Regions from separate parts of the Klebsiella electrica genome, predicted to be linked through region 4. Evidence: predicted binding sites of a transcription regulator. Region 4 holds the regulator's gene; each other region holds the start of a gene.
What was found. The regulator PurR, encoded in region 4, represses purine synthesis genes. The targets are predictions, from matches to a motif close to CANGCAAACGTTTGCNTG.
Positions count from the first base shown of each region.

Region 1 (7,966 bases), 980 kb from region 4:
ACTTTCGATTCGATCAGCACGCGAATCCCGGAGGCACCAATCACGCCGTACAGCAGCAGCGAAACGCCACCCATTACCGGCAGCGGGATTATCTGAATCGCCGCCGCCAGCTTGCCGACGCAGGAGAGCAGAATGGCGATAATCGCCGCCCCGCCGATAACCCAAGTGCTGTAGACGCGGGTGATCGCCATGACGCCGATATTCTCACCGTACGTGGTGTTGGGCGTCGAGCCAAAGAAGCCAGAGATCATCGTCGACAGGCCGTTAGCAAACATCGAACGATGCAGCCCCGGATCGCGGATCAGATCTTTTTTAACGATATTCGCCGTTACCACCAGGTGGCCGACGTGCTCGGCAATCACCACCAGCGCGGCGGGCAGAATGGTGAAAATCGCAAACCACTCAAAGCGCGGCGTGTAGAACGTCGGCAGGGCAAACCAGTGCGCCTCGGCAATCGGCGTGGTGTCGACAACGCCCATCACAAAGGAGAGCGCGTAGCCCACCAGCACGCCAATCAGAATCGGGATAATGGCGAGGAAACCGCGAAACAGCACCGAACCGAAGACCGTCACCGCCAGCGTCACCATCGAAATAATGATGGTTTTGCTATCCGGCGATTGCCCGTCGGCTGGTAGCAAACCGGCCATATTCGCCGCGACGCCCGCCAGTTCGAGACCGATAACCGCGACAATGGCCCCCATGGCCGCCGGCGGGAACATCACGTCCAGCCAGCCGGTGCCGGCTTTTTTGACAATAAAGGAGACGATGCAGAACAGAGCGCCGCACATAATGAAGCCACCCAGCGCCACTTCATACCCCAACGGCAGCAGCAGCAGAACCGGGGAGATAAACGCGAAGCTCGATCCGAGATAGGCCGGGATTTTGCCCTTACAGATGAAAAGGTACAGCAATGTCCCAATGCCGTTAAACAGCAGAACGGTAGCCGGGTTGATATGAAACAGAACGGGCACCAGAACCGTTGCGCCAAACATAGCGAACAGATGCTGCAAACTCAGTGGGATAGTCTGTAAAAGCGGCGGTCTTTCACTCACCCCGATTGCGCGGCGCGTCATAGCGTTTTCCTCTAAGAGTCGTTTATTAGTTGCTGTGAGTTTGTTTTATTCAAAAAAAAGCCGACTCTTAAAGTCGGCTTCTTATTATCGATGCAATCACTTGGTACCAAAAATCTTATCGCCGGCATCGCCGAGCCCCGGAATAATGTATCCGTGCTCGTTGAGGCCCTGGTCAATGGATGCGGTATACATCTCAACATCCGGATGCGCTTTCTCCAGCGCGGCAATCCCTTCCGGCGCCGCCACCAGAACCAGCACCTTAATGCTGGAACAGCCCGCTTTTTTCAGCAGGTCGATGGTGGCGATCATCGAACCACCGGTTGCCAGCATCGGGTCAACCACCAGCGCCATGCGCTCATCGATATTCGACACCAGCTTCTGGAAATAAGGCACCGGCGCCAGCGTCTCTTCGTCACGATAGATCCCCACCACGCTGATACGCGCGCTCGGTACGTGCTCCAGAACCCCTTCCATCATCCCCAGACCGGCGCGCAGAATCGGCACAACGGTGATTTTCTTCCCTTTGATCTGCTCGATTTCTACCGGGCCATTCCAGCCTTCGATGGTGACTTTCTCTGTCTCCAGATCGGCAGTGGCTTCATACGTCAGTAAGCTACCTACCTCAGAGGCAAGTTCACGGAAGCGTTTGGTGCTGATGTCGTGCTCACGCATCAGGCCCAGCTTGTGTTTGACGAGCGGGTGTTTCACTTCCACAATCTTCATTTTCTTTCTCCTCTGAGGGGCAGCCACAAAAAAAATCGCGGGATTATACCGCTTTTTTCCATTTGCGCCATAGCCGATATGTTTGACCGGGATCAACCAAAATGCTTTGCGCTGCCTGAGCCAGTATAAATCAAAATAAAAAAACCCCGCACGGGCGGGGTGGTACGAAGCCTGAGGGGCGTTTTACAACGTTTCGCCGTTGCTGCTGATAACCTGTTGATACCAGGAGAAGGAGCGCTTCCGGCTGCGATCCAGCCCTCCGTTGCCTTCATTATCTTTATCAACGTAGATAAAGCCGTAGCGTTTTTTCATTTCACCGGTACCGGCGGAAACGAGGTCGATACATCCCCATGGGGTATAGCCCATCAGGTCAACGCCGTCCTCAACCACCGCTTTTTTCATCTCGGCAATATGCGCGGAGAGATAATCGATACGGTAGCGATCGTCCACCGTGCCGTCAGCTTCGCGCACGTCGATGGCCCCAAAGCCATTCTCCACAATAAACAGCGGCAGCTGGTAATGATCCCAGAACCAGTTCAGAGAGTAGCGCAGGCCAACCGGGTCAATCTGCCAGCCCCAGTCTGACTTCTGCACGTACGGGTTGGAGACCAGGCTCTTCGTCTCGTCATAATCCAGCAGCGGATTATCATCGGTCGCTTTCGTCGCAAACGACATATAGTAGCTAAAGCCAATATAGTCGACGCAGCCTTCGGTCAGCGCCTGACGGTCTTCTTCAGTGATATCCAACTCGAAACCGCGACGCGCAAAGTAGTTCAGCAGATGCTGCGGGTACTTGCCACGGACGTGAACGTCGGTAAACCAGTAACGGCGATGCATGGCGTTCATTGCCATCATCACATCGTTCGGGGCGCAGGAGAACGGATAAATCGGACACATGGCAATCATGCAACCCACCTGCAGCGAGGGATTAATCTCGCGGGCGGCTTTTACCGCCAGGGCGCTGGCCACCAGCTCATAGTGCGCCGCCTGATACATCACCGGCTCGCGATCTTCATCCGGCAGATACTTCAGACCGGAGTTGGTGAACGGGGCAAAATCTTCGTGGAAGTTAGCCTGGTTATTGATCTCATTAAAGGTCATCCAGTACTTCACTTTGTGCTGATAGCGATCGAACACCACTTTCGCAAAGCGGACGAAGAAGTCGATCAGCTTACGGTTACGCCAGCCGCCATACCCGGTCACCAGATGGTAAGGCATCTCGAAGTGAGAGAGCGTAATCACCGGTTCAATACCGTACTTCAGGCATTCATCAAACAGGTCGTCATAGAACTGGAGCCCCGCTTCATTAGGCTCAGACTCATCACCCAGCGGGAAGATACGTGTCCAGGCAATCGAAGTGCGGAAGCATTTAAAACCCATTTCGGCAAACAGCTGAATGTCTTCTTTATAGCGGTGGTAAAAATCAATCGCCTCATGGTTGGGATAATTTTTCCCCGGCAGTACGCCATGGGTGATTTCACGCGGCACGCCGTGCGCGCCGGCGGTCATCACATCGGCCACGCTGACGCCTTTACCGCCTTCCTGCCAACCGCCTTCCAGCTGATGCGCCGCTACCGCGCCGCCCCACAGAAAACCTTCTTTAAATCCAGACATGTTCTCTTCCTTATGAGCAATCGCCGCTAAGCGATCGATTTTGCTGATTAAAATGGTAAACCGCCCCCAGCAAACCGGCATCGTTGCCGTGACTGACGGCGTCGAGATAGTCGGCGATACCGAACCAGGCAAGATGTTCACGCAACTTCGGCAAAAAGCCCGGTCGTTCGACAATGCCGCCGCCGATGAAAATGGCCTGCGGATCAAAAATGTTCACCAGGTTGTACAGACCGGTACCGAGACCGTTGAAAAAGTCAGCCACCAGCCGCTGGCAGACCGCGTCGCCCGCCTCGTAGCGATCGAAGATCTCTTCGCCGGTTACCGCTTCCGGCGATTTACCGACATGCCCGGCATAGCGGTGCCGCAAGACGCGCATCGTGCTGTTTTCATTCATTGAATAGCGGCGGACATCGCGAGCGCCTGGGCGTTCGGTCTGCATATAGCCAAATTCGCCCGCGCGAAAACGCGCGCCATGCACCAGCTGGTTGTGACAAAAAATCGCGCCGCCAATGCCGGTGCCGATCGTCAGAACCAGAAAGTCGCTCATGTCGGCCGCTTTACCCTGCCAGCGCTCGGCGAGCAGAACGCAGTTCGCATCGTTTTCGATGGCGACGGGTAGCCCGGTCTGTTGCTCCAGCCAGTGTTTAATCGCGAAATTATCGAACTTACGGATTGCGCCGCCCATTTCAATAAAGCCGGTGTGCGGGTTGACATAGCCTGGCGCGCCGATCGCCACACCTTCGCACTCCGGGTGAGCGGCAATCCATGCCAGCATCGCCTGTAGTATCTGGTCGCCGTCGCTGTCACTTATCGACTGCTTATCTTTTTTAAGCAGTTCGCCCGCAGCGGTGCTGACGCCCATTTTTAACGCCGTTCCGCCGATATCAAATGCGGCAATGTTCATCCCGTCTCTTCCCCCTGAATCCCCGCGGAATCTACCTTCGGCTCTCCTGAATAAAAAAAGAAACCGGTTTCATAGGCATGATGGCTATTCCCGATGTCTGAGGCAAGTACAAGAATGTACCCGGTTCCATTTTCGTGAACCGGTTCAAATTTGTTCATATCGCTGCCGATTCACGCCGACTGCAAAGCAGGCTCGCAAACGTTTGCTTTCCCTGTTAGAATTGCGCCGATTTTTCTTGCTACCGCAAATGTGTGGAGATTTCGCAGTGACCGATAAAACCTCTCTCAGCTATAAAGATGCCGGCGTAGATATTGATGCAGGCAACGCGCTCGTCGACCGTATCAAGGGTGTGGTGAAGAAAACCCGCCGCCCGGAAGTGATGGGTGGACTGGGCGGATTCGGCGCACTGTGCGCATTGCCGCAAAAATACCGCGAGCCGGTTCTGGTTTCCGGCACTGACGGCGTCGGCACCAAGCTGCGTCTGGCAATGGACCTGAAACGCCACGATACTATCGGTATTGACCTGGTGGCGATGTGCGTCAACGACCTGGTGGTCCAGGGTGCAGAACCCCTGTTTTTCCTCGACTATTATGCGACCGGTAAACTGGATGTCGATACGGCAGCCAGCGTGATCAGCGGCATCGCCGAAGGCTGCCTGCAGTCCGGGTGCGCGCTGGTTGGCGGCGAAACGGCGGAAATGCCGGGCATGTACCACGGCGAAGACTATGACGTCGCGGGCTTTTGCGTCGGCGTAGTAGAAAAATCAGAAATTATCGATGGCAGCAAAGTTGCCGATGGCGACGTGCTGGTCGCGCTGGCCTCCAGCGGCCCGCATTCCAACGGCTACTCGCTGGTGCGTAAAATTATCGAAGTCAGCGGCGTCGATCCGCAGACGACCGATCTGAACGGTTCGCCACTGGCCGACCATCTGCTGGCGCCGACCCGCATCTACGTTAAGTCGGTGCTGGACCTGATTGCTAACGTTGAAGTTCACGCGATCGCCCACCTGACCGGCGGCGGCTTCTGGGAAAACATTCCGCGCGTGCTGCCGGACAATACCCAGGCAGTCATCGACGAGTCCTCCTGGCAATGGCCGGAAGTCTTCAACTGGTTGCAGCAGGCCGGTAACGTCAGCAGCCATGAAATGTACCGTACCTTTAACTGCGGCGTCGGCATGGTTATCGCCCTGCCGGCAGACGTCGCTGACAGCGCTATGGCGCTGCTGAACGAGAAAGGTGAAAACGCGTGGAAAATCGGCTATATCAAAGCTTCTGATTCCGAACAGCGTGTGGTCATTGAATGAAAAACATAGTGGTGCTGATTTCCGGTAACGGAAGCAATTTGCAGGCGATAATTGATGCCTGCGGCCGAAAGCAGATTAACGGCACCCTGAGAGCGGTATTCAGCAATAAGGCCGACGCGTTCGGCCTTGAACGCGCGCGTGAGGCCGGTATTCCGGCCCATGCGTTGTCGGCCAGCCAGTTCGCCAATCGCGAAGCTTTCGATCGCGAACTGATGCATGAGATCGATGCTTATGCGCCGGATCTGGTGGTGCTGGCAGGCTACATGCGGATCCTTAGCCCGGCGTTTGTCGCCCATTATCAGGGGCGTCTGCTGAATATCCACCCGTCGCTGTTGCCAAAATACCCGGGGCTGCATACCCATCGCCAGGTACTGGAAAACGGTGATGAGGAGCACGGTACATCGGTGCATTTCGTCACCGATGAGCTCGACGGCGGTCCGGTAATTCTGCAGGCCAAGGTGCCGGTTTTTGCCGGGGATAGCGAAGACGAGATTACCGCTCGCGTGCAGACTCAGGAACATGCCATCTACCCGCTGGTGGTGAGCTGGTTTCTGGACGGCCGTCTGCGCATGGAAGGGAATGTGGCCTGGCTTGATAACGTCCCTCTGCCGCCACAGGGCCATGCGGCTGAAGAATAATCATCAGTGCCTCCGGCTCTCCGCCAGAGGCGTATTTTATCGATGCACCGCCTGCCGCTTTCCCCCTATGTTGTTCAAATCAGAGATGATTTTTGCCCCGTTTATATTCAGGAACAGCCTTGTTTTGTACACAAAACCGGCACTCGCTCGCCATCGTTTTTGTTCACAGCATATTGAAAGAAAACTGTCATACTTCTTTGACATAGTTGGACATTCAATGGCAAAGCTCGCCATAATGAAAAAGCAACATCAATCAACCGGAGTGTGAGTTGTAATGGGCCAGGAAAAGCTATATATCGAGAAAGAACTCAGCTGGTTGTCCTTTAACGAACGCGTACTTCAGGAAGCCGCGGATAAAAGTAACCCACTGATTGAGCGCATGCGCTTTTTGGGCATCTACTCCAACAACCTCGATGAATTTTATAAAGTGCGCTTCGCTGAACTTAAGCGCCGCATCATAATTAGCGAAGAACAAGGCAGTACCGCCCATTCTCGCCATTTGTTAGGCAAAATTCAGGCCCGCGTATTGAAGGCCGATCAGGAATTTGACAGCCTGTATAATGAGCTGCTGCTGGAAATGGCGCGTAATCAGATTTTCCTGATTAATGAACGCCAGCTATCCGTCAATCAGCAGTCCTGGCTGCGTAATTACTTTAAGACGTATCTTCGCCAGCACATTACGCCAATCCTGATTAATCGCGAAACGGATCTGGTGCAATTCCTGAAAGATGATTACACCTATCTGGCCGTTGAGATTATCCGCGGTGAAACCATCAATTATTCCCTGCTGGAAATTCCGTCAGATAAAGTTCCGCGTTTTGTTAACCTGCCGCCGGAAGCCCCACGCCGACGCAAGCCAATGATTCTTCTTGATAATATCCTACGCTATTGTCTGGATGATATCTTTAAAGGTTTCTTCGATTACGACGCGCTCAACGCTTATTCGATGAAGATGACCCGTGACGCTGAATATGATTTGGTGCACGAGATGGAATCAAGCCTGATGGAGCTCATGTCCTCCAGTCTGAAACAGCGTCTGACCGCAGAGCCCGTGCGTTTTGTCTATCAGCGCGATATGCCGGATGCGATGGTTGAAATGTTGCGTGATAAGCTCTCTATCTCCAACTATGACTCCATGCTGCCAGGCGGTCGCTACCACAATTTTAAAGACTTTATCGGCTTCCCGAATGTGGGCAAAGCCAATCTGGTCAACAAGCCAATGCCGCGCCTGCGTCACCTGTGGTTTGATAAATTCCGCAACGGATTTGACGCTATTCGCGAACGCGACGTGTTGCTTTACTATCCGTACCATACCTTTGAACACGTGCTGGAATTACTGCGTCAGGCCTCTTTCGACCCGAGCGTGCTGGCTATCAAAATCAATATCTACCGTGTAGCCAAAGATTCGCGCATTATTGACGCCATGATTCATGCCGCCCACAACGGTAAGAAAGTCACCGTCGTTGTGGAACTGCAGGCGCGTTTCGACGAAGAGGCCAACATTCACTGGGCCAAACGTCTGACCGAAGCGGGCGTACACGTTATCTTCTCGGCACCGGGGCTGAAAATTCACGCCAAGCTGTTCCTGATCTCGCGTAAAGAGGGTGAAGAAGTCGTCCGCTACGCGCATATCGGGACCGGTAACTTCAACGAAAAAACCGCCCGTCTGTACACCGACTATTCGCTGCTGACGGCAGATGCGCGTATCACC
Region 1 is NZ_CP041247.1:1,339,331-1,347,296, reverse strand. Features, by position in the region: gene uraA (uracil permease) at 1-1,073, opposite strand, end outside; gene upp (uracil phosphoribosyltransferase) at 1,170-1,796, opposite strand; gene Electrica_RS06480 (6-phospho-beta-glucosidase) at 1,980-3,410, opposite strand; gene bglK (beta-glucoside kinase BglK) at 3,421-4,314, opposite strand; gene purM (phosphoribosylformylglycinamidine cyclo-ligase) at 4,580-5,617, shown strand; gene purN (phosphoribosylglycinamide formyltransferase) at 5,614-6,255, shown strand; gene ppk1 (polyphosphate kinase 1) at 6,530-7,966, shown strand, end outside.
Region 1: the regulator PurR is predicted to act here: its motif matches at 4,506-4,523, upstream of purM (phosphoribosylformylglycinamidine cyclo-ligase).

Region 2 (7,966 bases), 960 kb from region 4:
TGCGCCCTTTGCGATCGGCCAGGCCGCCCCAGAAGGGAGAGGCCACGGCGGAGAACAAGAAGGTAATGCTGAATACCAGCCCGGACCACATATTCAGGGCGCTGTGGCCCGTCACGCCAAGCAGCTCGACGTACAGCGGGAGAAAGGGCATGACCAGGCTAAAGGCGGCGCCGGTCAAAAAACAGCCGAGCCAGGTGACCGTGAGATTTCGCTTCCAGTTAATCGGACTATCAGCAGACGACATAGGCTTCCATTGGCCTGCCATGCAGGACAAAAAAACAAAAGATGAGCCTGCTAATTATGCGCCTGCGTAACGATTATCGCAATGGCGAAGAGCGTTTAAAGCTAAAGCGGAAGGTACCTCCGGTCAGCATCGGGCCGCCGGAGGAAGCACAGTTAATAGCGCGAAGGTACGCCGGGCGGGCGGGTCTTGAAGCGGCGGTGCAGCCACATATATTGCTCCGGCGCCATCAGGATGCATTTCTCGACGATACGGTTCATCCAGGCGGCGGTCGTCTCCGCATCATCAAGCGGCGGATCGCATTCCGGCGGCAGAATAATCAGCTCATAGCCTTTCCCGTCGGGTTTACGCCGCGGCACGAACGGAACAATGCACGCTTTCGACATCTTCGCCAGCATCCAGGTCCCCGACGTCGTTGCCGCCTGGTCGACGGCAAAGAGCGGCACGAATACGCTGGCGGTCGGGCCGTAGTCGTGGTCCGGCGCATACCAGATCACTTCGCCTTTTTTCAGCGCGCGGATCATCCCTTTCAGGTCCTTACGGTCGATCATGTCTTTATTCGAACGCAGCCGACCCCAGGTTTGCAGCCAGTCAATCACCGGATTGTCGTTCGGGCGGTAGACGCCGATGCCGGGTTCGTTGATGCCAAACATCCGCGCCCCCATTTCCAGCGTCAGGAAGTGGATGCCGATCAGCAGAATGCCGCGATGTTGCGCCTGCACTTCCCGGATATGCTCGACGCCGATGGAGTCGGTCCAGCGCGCAATACGCCGGGTCGGCCAGAACCAGGCCATCCCGGTCTCCATTAAACCCATCCCCACCGATTCGAAGTTTTGCACCACCATTTGATGACGCTCTTCTTCGCTTTTGTCCGGGAAGCACAGCTCCAGGTTACGGTAAGCGATTCTGGCGCGACGTTTCATGAAGCGCATTGCCAGGCGGCCAATCGCATTGCCAAGCCGGTAAATCAGTGGATAGGGAAGCTGAACAACCAGCCACAGCAGGCCAATACCTAGCCAAAGCAGCCAGTAACGCGGATGCAGCAGCGCCGCGGAAAATTTAGGTAAATGGGTCATCTCATACCTGTTTAAATAAGCAACTCATTCTATTATCGCATTTTTTCATGCTTCAGCCAAAACGGCTGTCCCAGGTGGCATTTATTGTTAAATGCGAACCAACAGGAGTGAAATGAATGTAGCGCAAAATGTGGGGATGTAAATTAACGTCGTTTGCTATATGATGCCGGCCGTTTATTTACCTCATTTCCTATGTCGAGCAGGTACACCATGCCAGTGTTACATAACCGCATTTCAAATGAGACGTTAAAAGCGCAGATGTTAGCTGAGAGCGAACCGCGTACAACGATCTCGTTTTATAAATATTTCACCATTGTGGATCCAAAAGCCACGCGCGATGCATTGTGGATTGCCCTCACCAGATTAAACGTCTTTGGGCGTATCTATCTGGCCCACGAAGGAATCAATGCGCAAATCAGCGTGCCGGAGAGTCAGGTCGACGCGTTACGTGAGTTTCTCTACGCCTTTGACCCGGCGCTGGATGGTCTGCGTCTGAACATCGCGCTGGACGACGACGGAAAATCCTTCTGGGTGCTGCGTCTGAAAGTCCGCGATCGTATCGTGGCGGATGGGATCGATGATCCGACGTTTGATGCCTCAGACGTTGGCGATTACCTGAAAGCGGCGGAAGTGAATGCGATGCTGGACGATCCTGAGGCGGTGTTTATCGATATGCGCAACCACTACGAGTACGAAGTGGGCCATTTTGAACAGGCGCTTGAAATTCCGGCGGACACATTCCGCGATCAGCTGCCGAAAGCGGTCGAGATGATGCAGGAACATAAAGATAAAAAAATCGTTATGTACTGCACCGGCGGTATTCGTTGTGAAAAAGCCAGTGCCTGGATGAAGCACAACGGCTTCAGTAAAGTCTGGCACATTGAGGGCGGGATTATTGAGTATGCCCGCCGCGCGCGTGAACAGGGGCTGCCGGTACGCTTTATCGGTAAGAACTTTGTCTTTGACGAGCGGATGGGCGAGCGCATCTCCGATGACGTGATTGCCCACTGCCATCAGTGCGGCGCGCCGTGCGATAGCCATACTAATTGCCTGAATGACGGCTGCCATCTGCTGTTTATCCAGTGCCCGAGCTGCGCCGGGAAGTTTGCCGGCTGCTGTAGCGAGGCGTGCATGGAAGAGCATAAGCTGCCGGAAGAGGAGCAGCGTCAGCTGCGCGCCGGGCGGGAAAATGGCAATAAGATCTTCAACAAATCTCGCGGCCGTCTGAACACGAAGCTGGGGATCCCGGATCCTGAAACCTCAGAAAAACCATAACCAGATAAGATCAACGATCGCCAGCAGCAGCCACAGCGCGAGATAAATCATAAAGTGCTCGCGGACGTTGTTGACCAGTAAATCATACAGGCGACGCATAAACTCTCTCTGTGATGAACGGCCTCTTTTGAGGCCGTTTTTTATTGCCCGAATCAACACCGCGCACGGCGGCAGGTTATCGCTGAAAGCGTGCCAGCGAGAAGGGGCTCAGGTCGAAGGCTGGCGTCTCCCCCAGGGCAAACTGCGTGGCAATCTCCCCCAGTACCGGGGCGAATTTGAAACCATGGCCGCTTAATCCGCTAATCAGCAGCGTCTCAGGATGGCCGGGGAGGGTGTCGATAATAAAGTCTTCATCCGCCGTATTATCGTAGGTACAGGAGGCGCCATGCAGACAGCCGCCGATACCGGGCAGCACGTTACGCAGGAAGCTGAACGACTCAGAGCCGTCGGTGACCACCGCGCCAAATGGCGTACGTTCTTCTGGCGTGGAGATAAGCTGCCCGCCGTTGTGCTTGCCGATCTTCAGCTCATTGTCTTGCGCCGGAAAACCATAGAACTGATCGCCGTTGGGCAGCTCACCGGTAAATGCCGGGAAGTTGTTTTTGCTGCTGTAGCGGCCATCAGCCTGGAACCAGGCAAAGATTTTGCGCACCGGCTGGATCGGCAGGCCGGGCAGCAGACACGTGACCCACGTCCCGGCGCTGACCAGCAGTTTCTTGCCGCTGTAGCTGCCGTCGGCGGTGTCGATGGTCACGCCATCCGGGTGATGATGTATGGCGGTAACCGGGCAATTAAACAGCTGAGCGCAGCCCGCCTCACGTGCAAGACGTATCCAGGTTTCGATGGCCAGCTCGCTACGTAACACCCCGGATGCCGGTTCGAATATTCCCCGGTAATCTTCCGGGACGCGAATCTCAGGCCAGCGGGCCATGATAGCCGGAGCATCCATCTCTTCGACGTTCAGCTGAAACTCCCGGGCGCTGTTGGCAACGTTGCTGAGAAACGCCGAGTTTGCCGGGCCGAGGTTAATCACCCCGGTGCGTTCGAAGATGGCCTCGCCGCTGAGAGTAGCAAGCTCATCCCACAGCGCCTGCGCACGCAGCACCAGCGGGACATATCTCTCTCCTTCACCGTAGGCGTGGCGGATAAGGCGCGTATTACCGTGATGGCTGCCTTCCTGATGCGGAGGGGTATGCGTGTCGGTCATCAACACGTTAAGTCCAGCCCGGCGGGCATAATAGCCGGCAGCGGCGCCAGTGGAGCCGCTGCCGATAATGATGAGGTCGTATTGCATGGTCTGTTCCGGTTTTTTGCTTTATTAGCAGGGTAATTAACAACCTGCACATATACAAGCCCGAAAATAAATCAGGCACCCGCAGGTGCCTGTTGAGTTGGCGTATATCGATCGCGGCATTATTATTAATGCCTGCGGTACTCGTTTACCTGGTATTCACCTGATTCTATCTTCGCAATACCTGCTTCCAGGATAGAAATAAATTGACGTGCGACTTCCGTCGTTAGCCATAGCGTCTGGCCAATTTCAGCTTCGTTACTGCTTTCATGAGTGGGGTTTTGGTAGTGCAGGCGCAACATCATGGCATCGTAGCTATCAACGGTGCTGATGTCCCATCCGACGAGGGGATGGGTCTGGATGACTTCATTATTCTTTTCCATCATAACCCCTTATTCATATGTTAAAAGACAACAATTCTCGAGGTTTAATGCATATTTTTTGAAGCAAGTTAATTATATCAGGTGTTAAGAATAAACTCGAGAAATTAAATCAAACGGGGCGAGGTCACCTCTTTTTGGTGATTTTTTGTACAGGACGCGATCCGCGAAACGTTATTTCTTAAGCAAATGAACGGGAGAAAAAAGAAAAATCTGAGGCTGAAACGGGGATAAAAAAAGCCGGGGCGACCCGGCAAAAAAAGCACAATGAGGGAGCAAATAAAATTTGCTGTCCCTGACGCTATGTCCTGGCGGCGGCTTCAGAGGGGCCTGCTCAGTTTGCTCAGAGCCTACGCCATTCTGCAGCAGCATACCGCCAGAGAGGGTCAGGATACGTCATGGACAAACCAGTCATCAGCGCTTTCCCAGGTTTCTTGCAGGATTTCGCTTATCCGGTCTTTATCTTCTTTCAGGCCGCCAATGACCGACAAATTGTTATTGGCGGCAAAACGTACGGTTACCTGGCTTGAATGAGCCGGGAACTGCTGTTCGATGCGTCGGGAGAGTTCATTGTTTAGCGCTTCTAAGGCGCCGTTGGGTAAGGCTGTGGATTTGGCGATAGACACTTCGATGCGCATGATTGCCCCCTGTGTAATATACTGTTTATTTATACAGTATTAGGTTTGCATTTACAACAAGGGGCAACGCTTTTATTTTTTCATCGTCCAGCGCAGGGTTTCACCGGCAAGGAAAGGCACCAGGCTATCGTCCGGCAGGGCGATGCTTTCAACGACGGCGCTCTCTTCGCGCACCAGCTCAACAAAGGTCTCATTCACCGGCAGGCCGTAGAAACGCGGACCGTTCAGTGAACAAAACGCTTCGAAGTGCTGCAGGGCATTCATCTCTTCAAACACCGTTGCATAGCTGCCCAGCGCGGTCGGCGCGTTAAAGCAGCCGGCGCATCCGCAGCTGGCTTCTTTACGATGGCGGGCGTGCGGGGCGGAGTCGGTTCCCAGAAACGCGCGGGTAAAACCGCTGGCAACCAGTTCACGCAGCGCCTGCTGGTGAATATTGCGTTTCAGAATCGGCAGACAGTAAAGATGGGGGCGCACGCCGCCAACCAGCATGTGGTTACGGTTAAACATCAGGTGCTGAGGCGTAATGGTCGCGGCCAGCAGTTCGTTGCCGTCGCGGACGTATTCGGCGGCATCTTTGGTGGTGATATGTTCAAATACCACCTTCAGACCCGGTAAACGCTGACGCAGCGGCTCCATTACCGTTTCGATAAAGCGCGCTTCGCGATCGAAGATATCGATCTCGGCGTGAGTGACTTCACCGTGAACCAGCAGCGGCATACCCAGTTTTTCCATGCGCTCCAGTACCGGCATAATGGCATCGATGCTGGTGACGCCGTGGCTGGAGTTGGTGGTGGCATTGGCCGGGTAGAGTTTGGCCGCCGTGAATACGCCAGCGTGGAATCCACGCTCCAGCTCTGCCGGGTCGAGCGTATCGGTCAGGTAGCAGGTCATCAACGGCGTAAAGTCGTGCCCGGCGGGAACGGCGTCAAGGATTCGCTGGCGATAGGCTATCGCCGCTTCAACGGTGGTGACAGGCGGCACCAGATTCGGCATCACGATCGCCCGGCCATAAAACTCACTGGTGTAAGGCACGACGGTCTTCAGCATATCGTCATCGCGCAGATGGATATGCCAGTCGTCAGGGCGGCGGATTTTCAATACCTGGGGTTGTGCTGTCATGGAAAGCTCCGGCTAATAGGGTCAGTCATCAGGGCTGTTTTTGCCGGGCACTAAGGATAAGCGTAAACGTTTTCCTTTGCATCAATTTCCGTAAAAAAACGGGCGCCGCAGCGCCCGTCATATTAATCGGTGAACGGGATGATAATTTCGCCCGGTTTCACCTCGATGCCTTTCGCGTATTTTTTCGCCAGCGCTTCGCCGGTGCTGGCGTCTTCGCGCAGAACGTAGGCTGGCTGTTGGTTAAAATAGCTGCGCAGAGACTGGTTCAGGTAGGGAATCAGCGTTTGCACGACGGACTGCAGCTTCTCAGGCGACACTTTCGCATCAACCACTTCCATCTCCTGCAGGAAGATCGCGCCTTTGTCTTTATTAAAGACCGGCAGCGCCTTGAGCTTCAGATCGATGGTGGCTTTCTGATTGCCGAACAACGAGTTCAGATCCAGGTTGGCAATACCGCTCAGCGTCACTTTGTTCGGCTCTTCACGGCCAATCGCGCTGGTCAGATCGCGTAATTCAATATGCGCATCCGCCACGCCCGGCAGGCCGATATCTTTAGCGAAATGGTTACGTTTCTGCAGCGCCTGGTTAATTTCCTGCTCGCTGACTGAATACTGCGTGAGCTGGTTACAGCCGCTCAGAAGGCCGCTGACAAGCAGCGCGGCCACGATAAACATCTTTTTCATTGGATTCCTTAACGGTCATACCAGGGCTTATCCTGACATAAAGCAGCATGGCCTGCCAGCATTCGGCGCACTAGCGGAAAATGCTGAAAACAGGCCTTACGTTGCGGGCCGGGTCAGGTACGTGGCTCCAGCATGCCGGATGTCGAGCGCTTCTGGCTGAACTGCCACCACAGGGCAATGAAGGTAAACAGACCGATAATACCCAGCATCAGCCACGGCAGTTCGGGCTGATTCAGCGCTTTACCCGCATCGAACAACCATCCGCCGCCGGCGTAGCCAAACGCGCCGCCAAAGGCCAGCCCCAGTCGGCTAAAGCCCATATAGCTGCCGCGCGCCCGGGCGTCGGCTAAAGAGGCGCCCAGCGTTTCCCGCGCTGGTTCGGCGATGATCGAGCCCATATAGAAGAGACAAATTAGGGTAAACAGCTGCTGTAAATTGCTGGTCAAGCCAATGGGCAACATGGCGACGGTCATCACCAGTAACCCGGCCATCAGCCGATGTTCCAGGCGAAAGCGCTGTTCGCTCCAGCGGGCGATGGGGTAGAGCAGAGTCAACGAGATAGTGGCTTCAATGGCGTACATCCATTTCACCGCGGTCGGTGAACCGGCGATGTCGTTGACCATAATCGGCAGCATCAGCATCACCTGGACGGCCAGCATGTAGTAGCCGGTGAGCGTCAGAACGTAGGTGACAAAGCGCTTATCGCGCAGCACCCGGCCCAGACCTTCCCGAACCGGGGTTTTCACGGTGGAGAGCTTCCACGCCGGGAGATACCAGGCGTTGAACGCGGCGCAGGCGACAAACAACGCCGCGCCCACGCTGCAGACAAGACGGAAGTCATATTGCAGCAGCCAGCTGCCGAGCAGGGCGCCGATCACCGCCCCGGCGCTGTCCTGCATCATCAGAATCGAAAAGAACCGCCCGCGCTGATGCGGATGCACCAGCTTGACGACCAGCGCGGCGCGCGGCGGATCGAACAGCGTGCCGCCGAGGCCGGAGAGAATGCAGGAGAGCCACAGAACCCACGGCTCATGGGCCACGGCCATTGCCGCGAAACCGCCCGCGCGCATGAGCATGCCGGTGACGATCATCGGTTTGGCGCCAAAGCGATCGGCGACCGCGCCGCCAAAAATGCCTAATCCTTGCTGTACCAGCTGACGCAGGCCGAGCGCAATCCCGACCATCAGCGCCGCCCAGCCCATCTGGTCAACAAAGCGAATAGAAATCAACGGAAAGACGACAAAAAAGCCCAGCACCACCAGC
Region 2 is NZ_CP041247.1:3,275,924-3,283,889, reverse strand. Features, by position in the region: gene mdtG (multidrug efflux MFS transporter MdtG) at 1-244, opposite strand, end outside; gene Electrica_RS15785 (Kdo(2)-lipid IV(A) acyltransferase) at 397-1,317, opposite strand; gene trhO (oxygen-dependent tRNA uridine(34) hydroxylase TrhO) at 1,528-2,592, shown strand; gene Electrica_RS15775 (YceO family protein) at 2,578-2,691, opposite strand; gene solA (N-methyl-L-tryptophan oxidase) at 2,768-3,886, opposite strand; gene bssS (biofilm formation regulator BssS) at 4,012-4,266, opposite strand; gene dinI (DNA damage-inducible protein I) at 4,650-4,901, opposite strand; gene pyrC (dihydroorotase) at 4,974-6,020, opposite strand; gene Electrica_RS15745 (lipoprotein) at 6,143-6,703, opposite strand; gene mdtH (multidrug efflux MFS transporter MdtH) at 6,817-7,966, opposite strand, start outside.
Region 2: the regulator PurR is predicted to act here: its motif matches at 6,080-6,097, upstream of pyrC (dihydroorotase).

Region 3 (7,966 bases), 2.6 Mb from region 4:
GCGGAGAAACGCTTGAGCATGCCATTGAGGTGAGCAAGAGCTCGATCACCACCGTCGCGATGCTGGAAATGACCCAGGCGGGTCGCGAAATGACCGACGAAGAGCTCAAAGAGAACCCGGCGGTTGAGCAAGAATGGGATATTCAGTGGGAAATTTTCCGCCTGCTGGCCGACTGTGAAGAACGCGATATCGAACTGATCAAAGGGCTGCGCGCAGACCTTCGTGAAGCCGGCGAGAGCAATATTGGTATAAATTTTCAGCAGTGAGACCAGAAAACGTGATTTACCGCCTGAATTGTAGCGTCTGAAGGCTTCCATTCCGCCCCCCGTCTGGTCTACATTTGGAGGGCGAAAAAAAGTGGCTATCGGTGCGTGTATGCAGGAGAGTGCTTTTCAGGCATTTCCGTCGCACTCGGTGCTTAGCAAGCGATAAACACATTGTAAGGATAACTTATGAACAAGACTCAACTGATTGATGTAATTGCGGACAAAGCTGACCTGTCCAAAGCACAGGCAAAAGCTGCCCTGGAATCTACCCTGGCTGCAATTACTGAGTCTCTGAAAGAAGGTGATGCTGTTCAACTGGTTGGTTTCGGTACCTTCAAAGTGAACCACCGCGCTGAGCGTACTGGCCGCAACCCGCAGACCGGTAACGAAATCAAAATTGCCGCTGCTAACGTGCCGGCATTTGTTTCTGGTAAAGCGCTGAAAGACGCCGTTAAGTAAGACTGCGTGGCAGTGTACAGTTTTAACGAAGGGGCCTTAAAGCCCCTTTTGTCTATCTGGCGTCGCGTATTGATGCTGGCTGGCGTCGTGCTGATCTCTGCCTGTAGCCATGACTCTTCTGTCCCACCTTTTACCGCCAGCGGGTATGCGGACAACCAGGGCGCGATGCGTATCTGGCGTCTGGATTCCAACGGCGAAGTGCATCTGCTTGCCGCCTTCAGCCCGTGGCGTCACGGCAATACTTCAACCAGCGAATACCGCTGGCAGGGTGACCGACTCACGCTTATCGAACTCAATGTCTACGGCAAACCGACGGAACACATTCGCGCCCGTTTTGATGACCAGGGCGAGCTGAGCTTTATGCAGCGCGAAGTGGACGGACAAAAACAACAGCTTTCCAGCGATCAGGTGGCGCTTTACCGCTACCGGGCAACGCAAATTCGCCAGACCAGCGACGCCTTGCGGCAAGGACGCGTTGTTCTGCGTCAGGGACGCTGGCATGCCAACCACACCGTGACGACCTGTGAAGGGCAAACCGTGAAGCCGGATCTGGATGCCCGGGCCTTAGCTCACATTGAACGCCGCCAGAATCACTCTTCCGTTGAGGTGAGCGTGGCGTGGCTGGAAGCCTCAGAGGGCGCTCAGCTTTTGCTGGTGGCCAACGAAGATTTCTGTACCTGGCAGCCGCAGGAAAAAACCTTCTGACGTTCTGTCAAAGAGGCTTTGCGCACCCGGCGCCTGTTCTTCTCCATACGTTAGCTCTGAGGCGCCTGACCGCATGCGCTCCGCAACATGATGGCGGACGATAAAAAAAACGGGCGACTCCAGAATGAAGCCGCCCGTCAATAAGGCCTGTTATGAGGTCACGCTCAAGCGCTAGCGTTGCTCGCGGGCGATTGCGCGCCAGCCAATATCGCTACGGCTGAAGCTACCTTCCCAATGAATACCGGTCAGGAGTTCGTAGGCGCGCTGCTGCGCCTGGGCCACGGTGTCACCCAATGCCGTCACGCACAGTACGCGGCCGCCATTCGTCACCACGCGCTGGTCATCGGTAAGCTTCGTCCCGGCATGGAAGACCTTGCCATCCACAGCTTCTTGCTGCGGCAGGCCGAAGATTTCGTCGCCGGTGGCGTAGTTGCCCGGATAGCCGCCTGCGGCGACCACGATACCCAGCGAGGCGCGATCGTCCCACTCGGAGGTTTTCTCATCCAGTTTTCCGTCGCAGGCGGCGAGGCACAGCTCCACCATGTCGGATTTCATACGCAGCATAATGGGCTGCGTTTCCGGATCGCCGAAACGGCAGTTGAACTCGATAACTTTTGGATTGCCCTGTTTGTCGATCATCAGACCGGCGTACAGGAACCCGGTATAGGTATTGCCTTCCGCCGCCATACCTTTGACCGTTGGCCAAATGATGCGATCCATGGTGCGCTGATGAACCTCATCGGTGACCACCGGGGCGGGTGAATAGGCGCCCATACCACCGGTGTTCGGACCGGTATCGCCATTACCTACGCGTTTGTGGTCCTGGCTGGTGGCCATCGGCAGAACGTGCTCGCCGTCGACCATGACGATAAAGCTGGCTTCTTCGCCGTCGAGGAACTCTTCGATCACGATCCGATGGCCCGCGTCGCCAAAGGCGTTGCCGGCCAGCATATCCTGAACCGCCTCTTCCGCTTCTTGCAGCGTCATCGCGACAATCACGCCTTTACCGGCTGCCAGACCGTCCGCCTTGATAACAATCGGCGCACCTTTTTCGCGCAGATAGGCCAGCGCAGGTTCGACTTCGGTGAAGTTCTGATATTCCGCGGTCGGAATGTTATGCCGCGCGAGGAAATCTTTGGTAAAGGCTTTTGAACCTTCCAGCTGGGCGGCGCCTTCGGTCGGGCCGAAGATTTTCAGGCCCGCGGCGCGGAACGCATCGACAATGCCAATCACCAGCGGCGCTTCCGGACCGACGATGGTCAGATCGATCTTTTCGCGCTGGGCAAAGTCCAGCAGCGCCGGAATATCGGTCACGCCGATATTGACGTTTTGCAGCGCGGGTTCCAGAGCGGTGCCGGCGTTACCCGGCGCCACGTAGACGGTGTCGACCAGCGGAGACTGTGCCGCTTTCCATCCCAGCGCGTGCTCGCGGCCGCCGTTGCCAATCACTAATACTTTCATGTTCTGCTCCGTGAATTAATGGCGGAAGTGGCGCATGTCGGTGAAGATCATCGCAATACCGTGTTCGTCGGCTGCGGCAATCACTTCATCGTCGCGGATAGAACCGCCAGGTTGGATCACGCAGGTTACACCAACCGCCGCAGCCGCATCGATACCGTCACGGAACGGGAAGAAGGCATCGGAGGCCATTGCCGAACCTTTGACTTCCAGACCTTCGTCACCGGCTTTAATCCCGGCGATTTTGGCAGAGTAAACGCGGCTCATCTGACCCGCGCCGATGCCGATAGTCATATTCTCTTTGGCGTAAACAATGGCGTTGGATTTCACGAACTTCGCCACTTTCCAGCAGAACAGCGCATCACGCAGTTCTTGTTCCGTCGGCTGGCGTTTGCTTACTACGCGCAGTTCACCGGCGCTGACCATGCCCAGATCGCGATCCTGAACCAGCAGGCCGCCGTTAACGCGTTTGAAATCGAGGCCTGGAACGCGTGCCGCCCACTCGCCGCAGGTCAGAACGCGGACGTTCTGTTTGGCCGCCGTTATCTTCAGGGCCTCTTCGCTGGCGGATGGCGCAATGATCACTTCAACAAACTGACGGGAAATGATGGCCTGCGCGGTTTCTGCATCCAGCTCGCGGTTGAAGGCGATAATGCCGCCGAATGCGGAGGTCGGGTCGGTTTTGTAGGCACGATCGTAAGCATCCAGAATTGAGGAGCTGACCGCAACGCCGCATGGGTTGGCGTGTTTAACAATCACGCAGGCCGGTTCGCTGAACTCTTTCACACACTCCAGCGCCGCATCGGTATCGGCGATGTTGTTATAAGAAAGGGCTTTGCCCTGAACCTGAGTAGCGGTCGCAACCGACGCTTCTTTAATTTCTTCTTCTATATAGAAGGCAGCCTGCTGATGGCTGTTCTCGCCGTAGCGCATATCCTGCTTCTTAATAAAGTTCAGGTTCAGCGTACGCGGGAAGCGGCCGGAGGCTTCCTGAGTCTCACCGTGATAGGCCGGAACCATGCTGCCGAAGTAGTTGGCAATCATGCTGTCGTAGGCGGCGGTGTGCTCGAAAGCTTTAATGGCGAGATCGAAGCGGGTTTCCAGAGTCAGGGAACCGTCATTCGCATCCATCTCTTTAATAATGGCGTTGTAGTCATGGCTCTTCACGACGATAGCCACGTCTTTATGGTTCTTGGCCGCGGAGCGCACCATTGTCGGGCCGCCGATATCGATGTTTTCCACCGCATCTTCCAGCGAGCAACCTTCGCGGGCGACGGTCTGGGCGAACGGATAAAGGTTAACAACAACCATATCGATAGGAGAGATAGCGTGCTGGGCCATGATCTCGTCATCCTGGCCGCGACGGCCGAGAATGCCGCCGTGTACTTTTGGATGCAGGGTCTTAACGCGTCCATCCATCATTTCCGGGAAACCGGTGTAGTCAGAGACTTCGGTTACCGGCAGGCCTTTCTCAGCCAGCAGGCGTGCGGTACCACCCGTAGACAGTAGCTCAACACCACGAGCGGAAAGAGCCTGCGCGAATTCGACGATACCGGCCTTGTCAGAAACACTGAGCAGAGCGCGGCGGACTGGACGACGTTGTTGCATGGTATTAAATCCCCAGGATTTGAACATTACAGAGAGCGTTAGGTGAATTTTTGTCTAAAAACTCACCTGACGCACCCCACCGGGCATCCTTGTCATAGCGCGGCATTGTAACGAAAACGTTTGCGCAACGCTCGCGAATTTTTATCTTTCTCTTTTTTGCCGCTCTCTTCTTTATATAGAAGGGGCTTTTGCTGGGCTTTATGCGCTAACAAGCGGTACGGTCTGTGGATAATTCTGTGTGTAACAGGGTATAAAGCGGGGTTTTGCTGGGGAATGCAGCAGTCAGTCATTTTTCTGCAATTTTTCTATTGCGGGCGTTCGAGAACTCCCTATAATGCGCCTCCATCGACACGGAACAACGGCAGACAAGCCGCCGGGTTGAAAGAGAAAACTTCTGAAAAATGAGGTTGACTCTGAAAGAGGAAAGCGCGTAATATACGCCACCTCGCGACAGAGCGCTAAGCGCCGTCGCAACTGCTCTTTAACAATTTATCAGACAATCTGTGTGGGCACTCAAAGTGACATGGATTCTTAACGTCCTCGGACGAAAAATGAATACCAAGTCTCAGTGAGTGAACATACGTAATTCATTACGAAGTTTAATTCATGAGCATCAAACTTAAATTGAAGAGTTTGATCATGGCTCAGATTGAACGCTGGCGGCAGGCCTAACACATGCAAGTCGAACGGTAGCACAGAGAGCTTGCTCTCGGGTGACGAGTGGCGGACGGGTGAGTAATGTCTGGGAAACTGCCTGATGGAGGGGGATAACTACTGGAAACGGTAGCTAATACCGCATAACGTCGCAAGACCAAAGTGGGGGACCTTCGGGCCTCATGCCATCAGATGTGCCCAGATGGGATTAGCTAGTAGGTGGGGTAACGGCTCACCTAGGCGACGATCCCTAGCTGGTCTGAGAGGATGACCAGCCACACTGGAACTGAGACACGGTCCAGACTCCTACGGGAGGCAGCAGTGGGGAATATTGCACAATGGGCGCAAGCCTGATGCAGCCATGCCGCGTGTATGAAGAAGGCCTTCGGGTTGTAAAGTACTTTCAGCGAGGAGGAAGGCGGTGAGGTTAATAACCTCATCGATTGACGTTACTCGCAGAAGAAGCACCGGCTAACTCCGTGCCAGCAGCCGCGGTAATACGGAGGGTGCAAGCGTTAATCGGAATTACTGGGCGTAAAGCGCACGCAGGCGGTCTGTTAAGTCAGATGTGAAATCCCCGGGCTCAACCTGGGAACTGCATTTGAAACTGGCAGGCTTGAGTCTTGTAGAGGGGGGTAGAATTCCAGGTGTAGCGGTGAAATGCGTAGAGATCTGGAGGAATACCGGTGGCGAAGGCGGCCCCCTGGACAAAGACTGACGCTCAGGTGCGAAAGCGTGGGGAGCAAACAGGATTAGATACCCTGGTAGTCCACGCTGTAAACGATGTCGACTTGGAGGTTGTTCCCTTGAGGAGTGGCTTCCGGAGCTAACGCGTTAAGTCGACCGCCTGGGGAGTACGGCCGCAAGGTTAAAACTCAAATGAATTGACGGGGGCCCGCACAAGCGGTGGAGCATGTGGTTTAATTCGATGCAACGCGAAGAACCTTACCTACTCTTGACATCCAGAGAACTTAGCAGAGATGCTTTGGTGCCTTCGGGAACTCTGAGACAGGTGCTGCATGGCTGTCGTCAGCTCGTGTTGTGAAATGTTGGGTTAAGTCCCGCAACGAGCGCAACCCTTATCCTTTGTTGCCAGCGATTTGGTCGGGAACTCAAAGGAGACTGCCAGTGATAAACTGGAGGAAGGTGGGGATGACGTCAAGTCATCATGGCCCTTACGAGTAGGGCTACACACGTGCTACAATGGCATATACAAAGAGAAGCGACCTCGCGAGAGCAAGCGGACCTCATAAAGTATGTCGTAGTCCGGATTGGAGTCTGCAACTCGACTCCATGAAGTCGGAATCGCTAGTAATCGTAGATCAGAATGCTACGGTGAATACGTTCCCGGGCCTTGTACACACCGCCCGTCACACCATGGGAGTGGGTTGCAAAAGAAGTAGGTAGCTTAACCTTCGGGAGGGCGCTTACCACTTTGTGATTCATGACTGGGGTGAAGTCGTAACAAGGTAACCGTAGGGGAACCTGCGGTTGGATCACCTCCTTACCTGAAAGAACCTGCCTTTGTAGTGCTCACACAGATTGTCTGATGAAAAGTAAAAAGCAAGGCGTCTTGCGATTGAGACTTCAGTGTCCCCTTCGTCTAGAGGCCCAGGACACCGCCCTTTCACGGCGGTAACAGGGGTTCGAATCCCCTAGGGGACGCCACTTGCTGGTTTGTGTGAGTGAAAGTCGCCGACCTCAGTATCTCAAAACTCATCTTCGGATGACGTTTGAGATATTTGCTCTTTAAAAATCTGGATCAAGCTGAAAATTGAAACGACACACTGTTCCCTTTCTCCGTAATAAGAAAGGAAAAGCGGTGTGTCCGAGTCTCTCAAATTTTCGCAACACGAACCGTTTTACGAAACAGTTTCGGGTTGTGAGGTTAAGCGACTAAGCGTACACGGTGGATGCCCTGGCAGTCAGAGGCGATGAAGGACGTGCTAATCTGCGATAAGCGTCGGTAAGGTGATATGAACCGTTATAGCCGGCGATTTCCGAATGGGGAAACCCAGTGTGATTCGTCACACTATCGTTAAGTGAATACATAGCTTAACGAAGCGAACCGGGGGAACTGAAACATCTAAGTACCCCGAGGAAAAGAAATCAACCGAGATTCCCCCAGTAGCGGCGAGCGAACGGGGAGCAGCCCAGAACCTGAATCAGTTTGTGTGTTAGTGGAAGCGTCTGGAAAGTCGCAGGGTACAGGGTGATACTCCCGTACACTAAAATGCACAGGCTGTGAGTTCGAAGAGTAGGGCGGGACACGTGGTATCCTGTCTGAATATGGGGGGACCATCCTCCAAGGCTAAATACTCCTGACTGACCGATAGTGAACCAGTACCGTGAGGGAAAGGCGAAAAGAACCCCGGCGAGGGGAGTGAAAAAGAACCTGAAACCGTGTACGTACAAGCAGTGGGAGCCTCTTTATGGGGTGACTGCGTACCTTTTGTATAATGGGTCAGCGACTTATATTCTGTAGCAAGGTTAACCGAATAGGGGAGCCGCAGGGAAACCGAGTCTTAACTGGGCGTTAAGTTGCAGGGTATAGACCCGAAACCCGGTGATCTAGCCATGGGCAGGTTGAAGGTTGGGTAACACTAACTGGAGGACCGAACCGACTAATGTTGAAAAATTAGCGGATGACTTGTGGCTGGGGGTGAAAGGCCAATCAAACCGGGAGATAGCTGGTTCTCCCCGAAAGCTATTTAGGTAGCGCCTCGTGAACTCATCTTCGGGGGTAGAGCACTGTTTCGGCTAGGGGGTCATCCCGACTTACCAACCCGATGCAAACTACGAATACCGAAGAATGT
Region 3 is NZ_CP041247.1:4,993,294-5,001,259, reverse strand. Features, by position in the region: gene Electrica_RS23905 (YjaG family protein) at 1-266, shown strand, start outside; gene hupA (nucleoid-associated protein HU-alpha) at 453-725, shown strand; gene Electrica_RS23895 (DUF1481 domain-containing protein) at 738-1,430, shown strand; gene purD (phosphoribosylamine--glycine ligase) at 1,602-2,891, opposite strand; gene purH (bifunctional phosphoribosylaminoimidazolecarboxamide formyltransferase/IMP cyclohydrolase) at 2,907-4,496, opposite strand; rRNA gene Electrica_RS23875 (16S ribosomal RNA) at 5,118-6,657, shown strand; tRNA gene Electrica_RS23870 (tRNA-Glu) at 6,743-6,818, shown strand; rRNA gene Electrica_RS23865 (23S ribosomal RNA) at 7,037-7,966, shown strand, end outside.
Region 3: the regulator PurR is predicted to act here: its motif matches at 4,606-4,623, upstream of purH (bifunctional phosphoribosylaminoimidazolecarboxamide formyltransferase/IMP cyclohydrolase).

Region 4 (7,966 bases):
GATCTGGTCTTCTTCCGCACCCGTGGGCGCGGCACTGCCGATCACGTCGGCGTTTACGTCGGCAACGGCAAGTTTATTCAGTCGCCGCGTACCGGCCGCGATATCCAGATAACCTCATTAAGCGAGGATTACTGGATTCGCCACTATGTCGGCGCGCGCCGCGTAATGACCCCCAAAACCATTCGCTGAACCTCACCTGCCGCGCCTGCGGCAGGTCAACTGTTCTCGCTATAACGCCAGGCTCATCTCATGCCAGGACATGCCGCCATGATCCGAGGCCGAAGGCCGCTCGTAGCGGATTAGACACCACAGACCTCTGCAAAATGGATTTTTCAGTCATCACTTTATCTTTTAGCAGCAACAGCATTCAACCGGCTCTGCGGCAAGGGGATCTCCTGCCGTCCGGCTAAGGCTTAACCGGCTGCGGTTGTTAAATATACCCTTTATCATTGCAAGGCTTTTAACTCCCTTCTGCAAGTGTTAGCATTCTGATCACAATAAAAACCTGTCGCACTCGCCGCGGCGAGGGACAGTACATGCTGTTCTGGATGGTAAAACATCCTTTGAATGTGAGCTAAAAAACAAGAAGTTATAAGGAGAGTAACAATGTCGTTTGAATTACCTGCATTACCGTATGCAAAAGACGCCCTGGCGCCGCACATTTCCGCAGAAACCCTGGAATACCACTACGGTAAACATCACCAGGCCTATGTCACCAACCTCAACAACCTGATCAAAGGCACCGCGTTTGAAGGTCAATCTTTAGAAGCGATCGTCCGCTCTTCTGAAGGCGGCATCTTTAACAATGCGGCCCAGGTCTGGAACCATACTTTCTACTGGAACTGCCTCGCACCGAATGCGGGCGGCGAACCGGAAGGTGAGCTGGCAGCCGCTATCAATCAATCCTTCGGCAACTTTGCAGAGTTCAAAGCGAAGTTTACCGACGCGGCGGCGAAGAACTTTGGTGCCGGCTGGACATGGCTGGTTAAAAACAGCGATGGCAGCCTGAGCATTGTCTCCACCAGCAACGCTGGCACGCCGCTGACCGGCGATGCCAAACCGCTGCTGACCGTGGATGTCTGGGAACATGCCTATTACATCGACTACCGTAACGCCCGTCCTGACTACCTGGCGCACTTCTGGGCGCTGGTAAACTGGAAGTTTGTCGCGGCCAATCTGGCGGCCTAAAACGCGAACGCAGAAGGGGCAACCCTTCTGCGAATACATCGGCTATCCGACCAACGCCTCTTCCGGCTGCGAACGCCCGCCGAACAGCACCAGCAGCAGCGCCCCCCCGGCAATTATCGCCCCCATCACCGGCACAAAAGCATAGCCCAGTCCGCCGGAAATCACCGCGCCGCCGGCTGCCGCGCCCAGCGCATTGCCGAGATTAAACGCCCCGATATTGACTGACGAAGAGAGCCCCGGCGCTTCATGGGCCACGCGCATCACCCGCATTTGCAGCGGCGGAACCACGGCGAAGGTCGCCGCCCCCCAGACCACCATACTGATAGCGGCCCCCAGCTGCGTCTGCGCCAGCAGCGGAATTGCCAGCATGATAACCATCAGCAGCAGCAGAAAACCCTTCAGCGTCCCGGAGACGGAGCGGTCGGCGAACTTACCGCCCAGGTAGTTACCCAGCGAAAAGCCGACGCCAATCAACACCAGCATGACGGTGACGAACAGCGGCGAGGCGTGCGTAACGGTGTGCAGCACCGGCGCAATATAGGTATAGAGGGTGAACATGGCGCCTGCCCCCAGCACGGTGGTCAGCAGCGCGGAGAGCACCTGCGGACGGACCAACACGGAGAGCTCCTGTTTAACGTTCGGGCGCTCGCCAGCGCTGCCTTTGGGCAACGAAAACCACAGGCTAACCATCGCCACCAGCCCCAGACCTGCCGTCGCGAGGAACGACATCCGCCAGCCGATCGTTTCGCCCAGCCATGTCGCCGCCGGAACGCCGCCAATATTCGCGATGGTCAACCCCATGAACATGGTCGCCACCGCGCTGGCCTGTTTGTGTTTGGGCACCACGCTCGCCGCCACCACCGAACCGAGGCCGAAGAAAGCCCCGTGGTTAAGGCTGGTGATAATGCGCGAAATCAGCAGCGTGGTGTAATCCGGCGCCATTGAGGAGAGGACGTTACCCAGCGTGAAGATCGCCATCAGAAAAATCAGCGCATTTCTGCGCGCGCGATGAGAGAGCAGCAAAGTCATCAGCGGCGCCCCGACCATCACGCCGATCGCATAAGCGCTGATCAGCATTCCCGCCGCCGGAATTGACACGTCGACGCCTTTGGCAATCACCGGCAGCAGCCCCATCGGGGAAAACTCCGTGGTACCAATACCAAACGCGCCTATCGCCAGCGCTAATAAGGGGAAGTTGATTTTCATGCAATGACTCCAGCAGACCGTCATCGGCGACGGTATCTCATTAGAAGTCAAAAGCATGACATCAATCACAAAAAAACAAAAGTAAACGAAATGGCAAAAGATTTTTGCGAAATTGGTAATAATGGCGGGATGTCGGGGGAAAGAGACCTCTCCCCCGGATAAATCAGTGCAGTACCGCTGTCAGGCCAGCGGCCACGATAAGACCCAGGACAATAATCGTTGTCGTCAGCGAAAACTTTAAATCTGTATCCATCAATTTTTCCCCCTGTTATCCCCACATGAAAAGTGAGCTTGCTCATTTTTGCACACTATCGCGCAAAAATCTTCCATGTTTTAGGGCGATGCACATTTTTGCTCTTCCCCTTTGCCGCAAGATCGGACAAAATCCCACGCTAATTTGAAAGCGTATCGGCCATTGACCCCTTCCTGTCGTTCTGTGTCGTTTTCCCGACGTGATGCAATGATGAAAATTGTCTTCAGGGTGTGTACAGGCAAACGTTTACGTATCGATAATCAGACGATCAGGTCAAGGTCTGGAGTGAGAAGTAATGGCAACAATTAAAGATGTAGCGAAGCGCGCAAACGTTTCCACTACAACAGTATCACATGTAATTAACAAAACCCGTTTCGTGGCGGAAGAGACCCGCAACGCCGTGTGGGCGGCGATCAAAGAACTGCACTATTCTCCAAGTGCCGTTGCTCGCAGCCTGAAGGTTAATCACACCAAATCGATCGGCCTGCTGGCCACCAGCAGCGAAGCGGCCTATTTCGCTGAGATTATTGAAGCCGTAGAAAAGAGCTGTTTCCAGAAAGGCTATACCCTGATTCTCGGCAATGCGTGGAACGATCCGGAAAAACAGCAGGCCTATCTGTCGATGATGGCGCAAAAGCGCGTCGACGGCATGCTGGTTATGTGTTCTGAATATCCGGAATCGGTGCTCAGTATGCTGGAAGAGTACCGCCATATTCCGATGGTGGTAATGGACTGGGGTGAATCCAAAGCCGACTTCACCGATTCGGTGATCGATAACGCCTTCGAAGGCGGCTACATGGCTGGTCGCTACCTGATCGAACGCGGCCACCGTGAAATCGGCGTGATCCCGGGTCCACTGGAGCGTAACACCGGCGCCGGGCGCCTGGCGGGCTTTATGAAAGCCATGGAAGAAGCGCAGATCGCCGTTCCGGAAAACTGGATTGTTCAGGGCGACTTCGAGCCTGAATCCGGCTACCGCGCGATGCAGCAGATCCTCAGCCAGCAGCATCGCCCGACGGCAGTCTTCTGCGGCGGCGACATCATGGCGATGGGCGCCATCTGTGCTGCGGATGAGATGGGTCTGCGCGTGCCGCAGGACATTTCGCTGATCGGTTATGATAACGTGCGTAACGCCCGCTATTTCAGCCCGGCGCTGACCACCATCCATCAGCCGAAAGACTCGCTGGGGGAAGCGGCCTTCAATATGCTGATGGATCGGATCGTCAATAAGCGTGAAGAATCTCAGTCGATTGAGGTTCACCCGCGACTGGTAGAGCGCCGCTCTGTCGTCGACGGCCCGTTCGTCGACTACCGTCGCTAATCGCCCGTGCGGCGCCGGCTACTCCGGCGCCCGCAGCCACTCCCGGTTTAACGTTTCACTGTCCCCCAGATAATCCAGCAGCCATGAGAGGGCCGGCGAGGCGTCGCTCTGCTGCCATGTCAGGCAGCATGCGGCATCCGGAAACGGGTTTTCCAGCGCCAGCGCGGTCCATTCGCCGCGGTCAATCCAGGGGCGGGCGAAATGGCTCGGCACCATGCCAACGCACAATCCCGCCGACAGGCAGGTCGCCGATGACTCCCAGTCCGGCACCACCACCCTTTTCTGGTTATCCAGTAGCCAGGTCGTGCGTTTCGGTAACGAGCGGGAGGTATCCTCCCGGACCAGCGACGGCCAGTTGCGCAACACATCATCGCTGAGTGGGCCGGTCATCTGCGCCAGCGGATGATGGCTCGCCACCACGCAATCCCAGCTCAGCATCCCCATATCGCGAAAAGCGTAGCGCCCCCCCACCGGAATAGAACGGGTGGCCCCGATAGCTAGCTCCACGCGCCCGTCGGCCAGCGCGTCCCAGACGCCGTTGAAGACCTCCTGAAAAACAATCAGCTCGACATCCGGAAAGTGACGATAAAAATCGACAATCATCTGCCGCATACGGGCCGGTTTAACGATGTCATCCACGGCTATCGACAGCTGACCGCGCCAGCCGTTGGCTATCTGCTGGCACTGCTGGCGGGTGATCTGCATTTTTTTGATAACAGAACGTCCCTCCTGTAAAAACCAAAGCCCGGCGGGGGTCAATTCGACATCGCGATGGCGGCGTTCAAAAAGCGGTACCGCCAGCCACTCTTCCAGCTGACGGACGGTATAACTGACCGCCGAAGGTACGCGGTGCAACTCCTGCGCCGCTGCGCTGAAGCTGCCGTTGCGGGCGACAGCATCAACAACTTCGAGTGAGTATTCGGACCACATATTCTGCCTGCAAAAATTTTGAATGCATGTAGAAAATATTAGCGTTTCACAAGCCAGAATGCACTCCCTACACTCTGCGGCATCCTATCTGTATCTATAAGAGAATGTTATGCAACAACCGGGGAAAGGATTTTTAGTGTGGCTGGCGGGACTCAGCGTGCTGGGTTTCCTGGCCACCGACATGTATCTGCCGGCCTTTTCGGCTATCCAGCAGGATCTCAATACCTCTGCGGCGTCAGTCAGCGCCAGCCTGAGTCTGTTCCTCGCCGGCTTCGCCATTGGGCAGCTGTTCTGGGGCCCGCTCTCGGACCGCTACGGACGTAAACCGATTCTGCTGACCGGGCTGGCTATCTTCGCTATCGGCTGTCTGGGAATGCTGTGGGTACGCGATGCCACCCTGATGCTGGCGCTGCGCTTTATCCAGGCTCTCGGCGTCTGCGCGGCGGCGGTGACCTGGCAGGCGATGGTCACGGACTATTATCCCGCCCAGCGCACTAACCGTATTTTCGCCACCATCATGCCGCTGGTGGGGTTATCGCCGGCTCTGGCGCCGTTGCTCGGCAGCTGGCTGCTCGCCCATCTCGAATGGCAGACCATTTTTGCCACTCTTTTTGCCATCGCCCTGCTGCTGATGGTCCCCGCCCTGCGCCTGAAGCCGGTCGCCAGGCCGCAGGGTGACGCCCGCGAAAAACTGACCTTTATGACGCTGCTGCGCTCACGCGAATACAGCGGCAACGTGCTGATTTACGCCGCCTGCTCCGCCAGCTTTTTTGCCTGGTTGACCGGGTCGCCGTTTATTCTCCATGAGATGGGCTACGGTCCGACCGCTATCGGTCTTAGCTATGTCCCGCAGACTATCGCCTTTTTAGTCGGTGGCTATGGATGCCGCGCGGCGCTGCAGAAATGGCAGGGCCAACAGCTGCTGCCCTGGCTACTGGTGATTTTCGCCGTCAGCGTGGCCGCAACCTGGATGGTGGGCCTGGCTGCGGACGCCTCAATTATTGTGGTGATGATTCCCTTCTGCGTGATGGCGATTGTCAATGGCGGGATTTACCCGATAGTTGTCGCCCAGGCGCTGAAGCCGTTCCCCCAGGCGACAGGTCGTGCCGCCGCGTTGCAGAACACGCTGCAGCTCGGCCTGTGCTTCATGACCAGCCTGCTGGTCTCGGCGCTGATTGCCACGCCGCTGCTGACCACCACCAGCGTGATGCTGGTTTCTATCGTGCTGGCCGGGCTGGGCTATTTTATGCAGCGTCAGAGCGTGTGCCTGACCACGGAGTCATCGCATGCATAAATGCGTTTCAGTGATGTTACAGGTCAGTAATTAGCCTGCTAATATATTTTTATTGAAAGCCTGATCTCAGCGGCCTATACTGGTGCGGCTTCACATAAATAAAAAAATTTTTAAGATTAACGGGAGCAGGATGCATCCCGTTTCACCATGGAAGGCCTTTCGGCAAGGGTTTTCGCCCTTCCTCTGTTCTACGTCGGATAGCAGCTTCACGGATATTCCGTGAGATTTCTCACAAAGCCAAAAAAGCGTCTACGCTGTTTTAAGGTTCTGATCACTTGGGCGTGATGGAGAAGCTATGAGTTCATCGTGTATAGAAGAAGTAAGCGTACCAAACGACGACTGGTACCGAATTGCAACCGAATTACTCGGTCGCGCGGGCATTGAAGTCAATGGCCCCTCCCCCTCCGATCTGCAGATTAACAATCCGCTCTTTTTTAAACGTGTTTTGCAGGAAGGGTCACTGGGGTTAGGTGAAAGTTATATGGACGGCTGGTGGGATTGCGAACGGCTGGATCTATTCTTCCATAAAGTACTGCGCGCCGGGCTGGAAAATCAGCTCCCGCATCATCTCAAAGATACGTTGCGCGTCGCGGGCGCTCGCCTGTTTAATCTACAAAGTAAAAAGCGCGCCTGGATTGTCGGGAAAGAACATTACGACCTCGGCAACGATCTTTTCAGCCGTATGCTCGACCCCTATATGCAATATTCCTGCGCGTACTGGAAAGAGGCGCAATCGCTGGAAGAGGCGCAGGTAGCTAAATTAGATCTTATTTGCCGCAAGCTGCAGCTGGAACCGGGGATGCGGGTGCTGGATATTGGCTGCGGCTGGGGTGGGCTGGCTTACTACATGGCCAAAAATTATCACGTCAGCGTGGTCGGGGTGACCATTTCCGCCGAGCAGCAAAAAATGGCCCAGCAGCGATGCGAAGGGTTGGATGTCACCATTTTGCTGCAGGACTATCGCGATCTGCATGACCACTTTGATCGCATTGTTTCCGTCGGGATGTTTGAACACGTGGGACCTAAAAATTACGCCACCTATTTTGACGTGGTAGATCGTAATTTGAAACCTGACGGTCGTTTCTTACTGCACACCATTGGCTCCAAAAAAACGGACCACAGCGTCGATCCGTGGATCAATAAATATATTTTCCCCAACGGTTGCCTGCCTTCGGTTCGTCATATCGCGCAAGCCAGCGAATCCCATTTTGTGATGGAAGACTGGCACAATATCGGTGCCGATTACGATACCACGTTAATGGCCTGGTACGAGCGCTTCCTGGCCAGCTGGCCCGAGATCGCCGATAACTATTCGGAACGTTTTAAACGGATGTTTAGCTATTATCTCAACGCCTGCGCGGGAGCATTTCGCGCACGCGATATTCAGCTCTGGCAGGTCGTCTTTTCTCGCGGTGTTGAAAACGGCCTTCGCGTTGCCCGCTAAAACTATCCCCCGTTAACACGGGGGATGCCTTTTCTTTCATTCTTCATCCGGCAGCGGCGCCCAATCATTCATCGCTCAGGCGCTGGGCTGCTTCTTTCGCCGCCAGCACGCGTTCCACGGTATCGACGACCGCCTGGGTTTGCGGGTCGATCTCGATATTCACCCGGTCGCCGAGTTTTTTGACGCCAAGCGTGGTGCGCTGCAGGGTTTCCGGGATCAAATGCACGCAAAAACGCGTCGGCGTCACTTCACCGACCGTCAGGCTGATCCCGTCGACGCCGATAAATCCTTTATAGAGGATATATTTCATTAGCGTCGGGTCCTGAACTT
Region 4 is NZ_CP041247.1:2,320,323-2,328,288, reverse strand. Features, by position in the region: gene Electrica_RS11060 (C40 family peptidase) at 1-189, shown strand, start outside; gene sodB (superoxide dismutase [Fe]) at 607-1,188, shown strand; gene Electrica_RS11045 (MFS transporter) at 1,231-2,394, opposite strand; gene cydH (cytochrome bd-I oxidase subunit CydH) at 2,558-2,647, opposite strand; gene purR (HTH-type transcriptional repressor PurR) at 2,943-3,968, shown strand; gene punR (DNA-binding transcriptional activator PunR) at 3,987-4,898, opposite strand; gene punC (purine nucleoside transporter PunC) at 5,008-6,192, shown strand; gene cfa (cyclopropane fatty acyl phospholipid synthase) at 6,488-7,636, shown strand; gene Electrica_RS11015 (riboflavin synthase subunit alpha) at 7,701-7,966, opposite strand, start outside.